DNA from 2 places in the Mesorhizobium sp. M0571 genome. Region 1 is predicted to be linked to the other one. Evidence: predicted binding sites of a transcription regulator. Region 1 holds the regulator's gene; the other holds the start of a gene.
The links. The regulator LexA, encoded in region 1, represses DNA repair genes until DNA is damaged. The targets are predictions, from matches to a motif close to TGTTCNNNNTGTGTTCNG.
Positions count from the first base shown of each region.

Region 2: NKI85_RS20780 (single-stranded DNA-binding protein) is a predicted target of LexA. The motif match lies at 1,485-1,502, and genes of this name have one in related genera.

Region 1 covers NZ_JAMYQT010000048.1:33,129-37,338, forward strand. Annotated here, with positions in the region: gene trpC (indole-3-glycerol phosphate synthase TrpC) at 1-176, shown strand, start outside; gene moaC (cyclic pyranopterin monophosphate synthase MoaC) at 243-758, shown strand; gene NKI85_RS31305 (molybdopterin molybdotransferase MoeA) at 758-1,963, shown strand; gene lexA (transcriptional repressor LexA) at 2,068-2,820, shown strand; gene NKI85_RS31315 (ComEC/Rec2 family competence protein) at 2,814-4,210, opposite strand, start outside.
Region 2 covers NZ_JAMYQT010000017.1:75,087-79,296, reverse strand. Annotated here, with positions in the region: gene NKI85_RS20800 (ATP-dependent Clp protease proteolytic subunit) at 1-77, opposite strand, end outside; gene NKI85_RS20795 (SRPBCC family protein) at 104-613, opposite strand; gene NKI85_RS20790 (ArsR/SmtB family transcription factor) at 610-924, opposite strand; gene NKI85_RS20785 (cupin domain-containing protein) at 1,005-1,331, opposite strand; gene NKI85_RS20780 (single-stranded DNA-binding protein) at 1,604-2,113, shown strand; gene NKI85_RS20775 (OsmC family protein) at 2,237-2,659, shown strand; gene NKI85_RS20770 (MarC family protein) at 2,669-3,298, opposite strand; partial or broken gene NKI85_RS20765 (VOC family protein) at 3,414-3,793, opposite strand; gene NKI85_RS20760 (hypothetical protein) at 3,826-4,210, opposite strand, start outside.

The sequences.
Region 1 (4,210 bases):
CGCATGAGGATTGCCGCCGGCTGGAGCGGAGCGGCATCGCCACTTTCCTGGTCGGCGAGAGCCTGATGCGTCAACAGGACGTGACCGCGGCAACGCGCCTGCTTTTGACGGGCAAGGCGCCGGCCAATGCATCGGCCCGAAAATCGGAGTCGATTTTCGGAGAGCACGATGCATAGATTCAAAGTGTTAGAGCGTACTTTGTGCGTCCAAACGGACGCACGTCGCTCTAAGGCGGTCTGAGGATGGCGGCCGCCCTCACCCATCTTGGCGCACAGGGCGAAGCCAACATGGTCGATGTCGGCGACAAGGCTGAGACGGTGCGCACGGCAGTCGCAGAGGGCTTCGTCTCGATGCGGCCCGAGACGCTGGACATGATCCTCGCCGGCGATGCCAAGAAGGGCGATGTCCTGGGCACCGCGCGCATCGCCGGTATCATGGCGGCCAAGAAGACGCATGAATTGATCCCGCTCTGTCATCCGCTGCTGCTGACCAAGATATCCGTCGATATCGAGCCGGACGCGGCGCTGCCCGGCCTGAAAGTGACAGCACTGACCCGCGTTACCGGCAAGACCGGAGTCGAGATGGAGGCGCTCACGGCCGTCTCGGTAGCTTGCCTGACGATCTATGACATGGCCAAGGCGGTCGACCGTGCCATGGTTATCTCCGGCATCAGGCTGGTTGAAAAGACCGGCGGCAAATCCGGCGACTACAAGGTCACCGGGGTCACCGGAGATGGGACCACCGGGGCGGGCCGATAATGGCGCTGGTCCCAGTTGCCGAGGCGCTCGAGCGCCTGCTGCACGGCGCAGCAGCGCTGCCGGGCGAACGCGTCGCACTGCTGGATGCCGCAGACCGCGTGCTGGCGGAGCCGGTTGTGGCGCTCCGCACCCAGCCGCCGTTCAATGCCTCCGCCATGGACGGCTATGCCGTGCGGGCCGCCGATATCGCCTCCCTACCAGCAAAGCTTTCGGTGATCGGCATGGCGCCAGCCGGACGCGGCTTTGCCGGGGCGGTGCAGCAAGGGCAAGCCGTACGCATCTTTACCGGCGCGCCGCTTCCCGAAGGCGCCGACACCATCGTCATCCAGGAGAACGTCCGCGACCTCGGCGGCGGCAGCGTCGAAGTGACGGAGCCGACGGTGCAAGGGCGCAACATCCGCCGCCTCGGGCTTGATTTCGCCAAGGGCGACGTCCTGCTGGGCCAGGGCCGCCTGCTAGATCCGGCGGCCTTGTCACTGGCAGCATCGGCCAACCACCCCGAGGTCTGCGTGGTCAAGCGGCCGCTGGTCGCCATCATCGCCACCGGCGACGAATTGCTGCCGCCGGGCAGCGAGCTTGGCCCCGACCAGATCATCTCGTCAAACGCCTATGGCGTCGCCGCCGCCGCACAGTCGGTCGGCGCGCGCGCGCTCGATCTCGGCATCGCGCCGGACCGCAAGGAGGCGATCGCTGCGCTGGTGACAAAGGCGGTGAAGGCCGGCGCGAATGTCATCGTCACGCTGGGTGGTGCCTCGGTCGGTGACCACGACTTCGTCCATGACGTGCTGACCGGGCAAGGCATGACCCTCGATTTCTGGAAGATCGCCATGCGGCCCGGCAAGCCGCTGATGTTCGGGCGGCTGGGCGACATCCGCTGCATCGGCCTGCCCGGCAATCCGGTGGCAAGCCTGGTCTGCACCCAGCTCTTCCTGAAGCCGCTGCTGGCGCGGCTCGGCGGCCGGGCCTTTCAGCAGGATATACGTCGGGCGCGGCTCGGCGCTGCCATGCCGGCCAATGATCTCAGGCAGGATTATGTGCGGGCTGTTGTCAGGCACGACGCCGGCACGCTGGTGGCGACGCCGTTCGGCATTCAGGATTCCTCAATGCTGAAAATGCTGGCCGATGCGAACGGGCTGATCGTTCGCGCACCGTTCGCACCCGCCGCGGCGGCGGATGCTCCCTGCGACGTGCTGATGTTACGCTGAACAAACCGTCAACACATTCATTAAACTTTAAACAGTTGCGGAACACAAATGGAACAGATAGTGTTTGTTCTGGGTTTGTTTTTCTGATTCTGTTGGGGGTCGCTATGCTGACACGCAAACAACACGAACTGCTGATGTTCATCCACGAAAGGCTTAAGGAAAGCGGTATCCCGCCCTCCTTCGACGAGATGAAGGAAGCGCTCGACCTGGCTTCCAAATCAGGAATCCACCGGCTGATAACGGCGCTGGAGGAGCGCGGCTTCATTCGCCGTTTGCCCAACCGGGCCCGTGCCCTGGAGGTGCTGCGCCTGCCCGACTCGATCGCCCCAGGCCTCAATGCGGCACGCAAGTTCTCGCCGAGCGTCATCCAGGGCAGTCTTGGGCAAGGCGGTCCTGGGCAGGGCAGCCTGGGACGGCAAGGCAAGCCGACATCGTCGCGCGTCCCTGCAGCCGGCAATGACGACGATGTCGTCGTCGCCGTGTCGATCCCGGTGATGGGCCGCATCGCCGCCGGTGTGCCGATCGACGCCATCCAGCACCAGACGCATTCGATCTCCGTGCCGCCGGACATGATCATGGGCGGCGAGCATTATGCGCTTGAGGTCAAAGGCGATTCGATGATCGAGGCCGGCATTTTCGACGGCGACACGGTCATCATCCGCAATGCCGATACGGCGAGCCCCGGTGAGATCGTGGTGGCTCTGGTCGACGAGGAGGAAGCGACGCTGAAGCGGTTCCGCCGCAAGGGCGCCTCGATCGCCCTGGAAGCCGCTAATCCGGCCTATGAGACGCGCATCTTCGGGCCAGACAGGGTCAAGGTGCAAGGCAAACTCGTCGGGCTGATCCGCCGCTACTGAGTTGCGCCCTTGGGTGTGGTGCCGGCTTTAGGCTTGTCGGCCTTGCGATATGGCGGCAGGCCTCTGGCCTCGCGTGAAAACTTCCGCTGCATATGCCAGGGCCGGTATGATTTTTCGACCGCGAAGCGGATTTCTGCGCGCGTTGCCGCTTGTGGATCGAAATACACGGCGGCACTTCCCGCGCGCGCCAGTTGCCGTTTGGTGACGACGAGGACCAGCCGGTCGTAGTAGCAGGGGTTATGGGCGGTGGCGTCGTCGATGACGATCAAACTGGCAAAAGCACAGGCTGGCCGCGCAGTATCCCGGTCCTTGGCTTGCGCGACAATCGCACCGGATGGATGGCGGGCAAGGCAGAGGCCCTCCGTGCAAATGAAAGGCATGCCCGCTGGCAGATCGGCTGGGTCGGCAATGTCGAATTGCGGGTCGTTCTTTCCCGGTGTTTCCGGCGCGACGATGGCCTCGGAGGTCAGGGCGCGTTTCCAGTTGTCGATGGTGAATTCATTCGGGCGTGCTCGGTTGACCGCGAGTTCACCGCTGCCGATCGGCAGCGCGACCAGCCGTGCGTCCTCCGAGATCAATACGTCGGGTGCGCGCGTCTGCGTAGTCGTCAGCAAGCCGGCGAGCGCGAAAGGAAGTGCCGCGAGCCGCAGCCAGGTCGTGGCCATGCTGGCAATTATGAGACCGATCGTCACCAGAAGGACCGATCTCAGCGAAATCAGCCCGACCGCGTCGATCGGCGAGCGCTCGGAGATCCATCCGGACAGGGCGATCATCGCCGTCAGCCCCTTGCCCATCACATAGAGGAAAGGCCCATCCGCGCCGAACGGCATCGCCAGCGCGCTGAGGACCGCGCAAGGCATGACGACCAGCGAGACAATGGGCATGATCGCCAGATTGGCGAACAGGCTGAGCGGCGCCACGCGCTGGAAATGCCATATAGCGAAAAGCGCCGTGGCGCCCCCTGCAATGATCGAGGTCATCGCGAGGCCGCCCATGCCCAACAGAACCTTTCGGGTGGCGAAGCGTAGCGGCGACCGCCGCGGTGGCGGCGTGGTGGCCCTGCCGGCGCGGTAATCGGACCAGCCGGCATAGGCGCCGACAAGGGCCGCAGTCGCGGCGAAGGACATCTGGAAACTCGGACCGACCACCTCGTGCGGCGACACCAGGATGACCGCGATGGCCGAGATCGCCAGATTGCGCATGGTGAGCGCGGCCCGGTCGAACAGCACGGCGATAAGCATCACCGCCAGCATGATGAAGCTGCGTTCGGCCGCCACCACGATGCCGGAAAAGACGAGGTACGCCGCAATCGAAAAAAGCGCGGCGGCTGCGGCATATTTCTTGACCGGCCGTCGCGATGAGAAGTTGGGAAACAGCGCAAAGGCGCCGC
Region 2 (4,210 bases), on a different contig from region 1:
GAAAATATGTCGAAGGCGCGTTCGCCGCGGCTCGACTGCTCGATCACCATTGGGACCAGGTTGGCAAGGCCGCTCATCGTTTCTCTCCGTTGACTATTGTCGTTCAGGCCGCGCGCCGGAAGAGGCGCGGGGTGTTTGCGGCGATCTGCTTGTGGCTGGGATTGCTTGCTTCAAACGAAAGCCTGCAGCCGGCGCCTGCCATCGCGATCTCTGGCATCGCTGCCCGGGCAAAACCATCATGGACGATGCGCAGATGCGTGCCCCCGGAAACGGTGCGGTCGAGCGTAAAGGTGACGATGCTGTCGATTGGGCTGTCCGTTGGACTGTCGAGCGGGGCCTGCGCATCGCCGGGCGCCGGCCGTTCCCGCCAGGAATACCGCAGCAGGCGTCCGGGATCCGCGTCGAGGATTTCGCACTCGATCGGCGCCTCCGGCGTTTTAAAGGCAAAGCGGCTACCGATTTCGGGCTTTATGTCGTTCGGCATCATCCAGGCCGCGAGCAGGTGCGGCACTGTCAACGCCCGCCACACCTTTTCCGGCGGGTCGGGCAACTCGCACTCGAACTCGATCTTGTCTGCCGCCATTTCCGCGTGTTCTTTGCCTCGGCTGGTCATTGGTCCATATCCTTCAAAACCGTCTTGAGCCTTTCAATGCGCTCTGGCCAGAATGCACGGTAGCGTTCGATCCAGCCGAGCAGCGGCGCAAGCCCCTTCGGATCGGCGCGGTAATAGGCGTTGCGGCCAGCCCGTCGCTCGACCACAAGGCCGGCGCCGCGCAGCACGGCCAGATGCTGCGATACCGCCGGCTGCGATACCGGCATGCCAGTGCGCAGTTCCGACACCGTCATCTCGCCGTCGGCGAGCCGCTCATAGACGGCGCGACGCGTTGGATCGGCCAGCGCCCGAAAAATCTCTGCTTCGATCATGCCGAAAGCATAAGTCGATACTTATCGGTTTGGCAAGCGAAGTTTTTTAAGACAAGCGGTGTTTTAAGACAGGCGAGGTTTTACAAACTCTCTGGGAGCCAGCGTCTCACCATGTCGGGGGATCCGTTGAACGTCGCCTCGAAAACTGGCGACGCGAGCACGGCATGGATATGAAGCATTTCGGAGCCGACGTTTCGGAAGCCATGTTGCCTGCGCGCGGCAACAACAAGCGACTGTCCAGCAGTCAAGACGAGATGCTCTTCGTCGATCCACATCTCGGCCTTGCCAGCGATGACGGTAAGCACTTCCTCGACCCGGTGCCAATGTGTCGGGGCGCCAACCGCCGGTTCGACCCATTGTTCAAATATGCAAAGTTGAGTTGCGCCGTTGCGGGCCGAGACATGCATGCGGGTCTTTACTCCCGCTCGCCATTCTTCTTGCGGCTGGTCGTCGTGCGCAATCATCTTCATTGCGTTCGCCTCGATCTCATGGTTCGTGGAAATTCGACGCCAAGACACTACTTGTTACTGACAACTATTGACAGTGCAGGGCCTTTAGCCTAGAACGAAAAGAGAACAAAAACCTTGTGGGAAAAGGCAGCCACGGCAGGCGGGGATCGTCCGCAGCCTGTAAGGTGCAGCGACAAAAGTTTGGTTTCGGATAAGCGCGGAGAAGTGTCATGGCGGGTAGCGTCAACAAGGTCATTCTGGTGGGCAACCTCGGGGCGGACCCTGAAATCCGCCGCCTGAATTCGGGTGACCCGGTCGTCAACATCCGCATCGCCACCTCGGAAAGCTGGCGCGACAAGACGTCAGGAGAGCGCAAGGAAAAGACCGAGTGGCACAATGTCGTGATCTTCAACGACCAGATCGCCAAGGTGGCCGAGCAGTATCTGAAGAAGGGCATGAAGGTCTATGTCGAGGGCCAGCTGCAGACGCGCAAGTGGCAGGACCAGACCGGCAATGACCGCTATACGACCGAGGTCGTGCTGCAGAAATTCCGCGGCGAGCTGCAGATGCTCGATGCGCGGGGCGAGGGCGGCGGCCAGGTCGGCAACTATGCCGGTGGTGGTGCGAGCCGCGGTTCCGATTTCGGCCAGTCCGGCCCCGGCGAAAGTTTCAATCGCGGCGGACCCAACAAGGGCGGCGGTGGTTCGTCGCGCGAGCTGGACGACGAAATCCCGTTCTGATTTCTCGGGGCGGACTACCCTTACGGCGAAAAACGCCGGCTACTTGGCCACGAATTGGCGTCCTGAAAATCTGTCTTGGATTTTCGGGACGCTGTGCGTTTGAGCGGTGAAAGGACGTATCAAGTGAAAGCACGGGTCAAATGGGTCGAGGAGCGCACTTTCGTCGGCGAGTCCGCCAGTGGGCACAAGCTGGTCCTAGGTACTGCGTTGGGACCGGAAGGCAAGACGCCGGGGCCGAGCCCAATGGAACTGGTGCTGATCGGCACCGGCGGCTGTTCGGCCTATGACGTGGTCCATATCCTCGAAAAGGGGCGCGAGGCGGTCGAAGATTGCGTGGTCGAACTCGATGCTGATCGCGCAGAAGCCGATCCCAGGGTGTTCACCCGCATCCACATGCATTTCGTCGTCAAGGGCCGGGCGCTGTCGCACGACAAGGTGAAGCGGGCTATCGAGCTTTCGATCCAAAAATACTGCTCGGCCTCGGCAATGATGGCCAAGACCGCCGTGATCACCCACGACTTCGAAGTCATTGAGACGGCAAAGTAAGACAGTTTCCTACGTCGCCATCAGCGCCTTGATGCCATCGGCGACGAACTGTACGGCGAGCGCCGCCAGGATGACGCCCAGCAGCCTTGTCAGGATCGAACGGCCAGTTTGGCCAAGGATACGGTCGATGCGCTCTGACAGCACGAACACCAGATAGGTGATGACAAGGCAGATCGCGATGATGCCGACAAGGGCTGCCTGTGCGCCAAAACCCTGAAACGAGCTTGAGAGCAGAACGGTCGCCGAAATCGCGCCGGGACCGGCAATAAGCGGGATCGCCAGCGGAAAGGCGGCGATGTTGTGGATCATGTCCCTGGTGATGGCGACGTCGCCGATCTTCTCCTTGCGGTCCTGCCGGCGCTCGAACACCATTTCGAAGGCGATGAAGAACAGCAGGAAGCCGCCGGCGACGCGGAAGGCCGGCAGGGTGATGCCGAACACCGACAGGATCGACGCACCGGCGACGGCAAACAGCGCCATCACCAGGAAAGCAATGATCGAGGCGCGCACGGAGACCTGGTTGCGCTCCTCGCGGTTCATGCCGCGGGTCACGGCGAGGAAAAGCGGCGCCAGGCCAGGCGGGTCGATGGTCACGAGAATGGTGACGAAGGCGTTGAACAGGCTGTCGAAGCTCGGCATCTCTGACCCTCCCCGCCGGGCCGTGCCCGAATACTGGCATTGGTAGAGCAAAGCAGGGTTAGTGGAAACCGTTTGAGCTGCGGGAATTCGGCAACCTTGATGGGGTAGGATGAGCCTAGCCGGCCGCTCCGCAATAGGCCTCGATGCGATAGCCGTCCAGGTCGATAACAAAGGCGGCGTAGTAATTTTCGCCATAGCCGGCGCGCAGGCCAGGTGTGCCATTGTCGCTGCCTCCTGCACGCAAGGCGCCCGCATGGAAGGCATCGACGTTGCTCCGCGTCGGCGCCGCAAAGCAGAAATGCAGGCCGGACTCGCCGTCTGCTGAAACCGGGCGCTGAGCCTCGTTCACCCACACAGCGCAACACCTTGCGCGCCATAGCCGAGCGAGCCCGGCGACTGGCTGAGACAGGTATAGCCGAGCGGCTTCAGCGCGGCATCGTAGAAACGCTTGGAGGCGTCGGTATCGCGGACACCTATTGAAACATGGTCAAGCATGGTTTTCTCCTTTTTTACAATGTATTGGGCTGTCAAGTGTCGGCTGTTCTGTGGGCCAGAAACTCGACCTCGAGACGCCAGGTGGCGCCGTCGTCCTGCGAGCGCTCGCCCAGCCAGCGGAAGGAATTTCCGGTGATCTGGGAAAAGCTCCAGCGCACTGAAGCGCCGGTACCGTCTGCGCCCAATTGGACGATCGTATCGCCCTCGGCGCGGCCGAGCTGGCGGCTGTAATACTGGCTGCGCGGATCGCTCCAGAAGATGTGCCAGGCATCGACGCCGGGGTCGTAGACGCGCAACGTCGTGCCGTAGAAGGTCCATTTACCGAGCGAAGGCGAGGCACCTGCGTCACGGGCGGGCAGGATCCACACGTCCTGGATCGCCCGGCCCTCCAGGACCCAGCCGAAATGCACCTCGCCG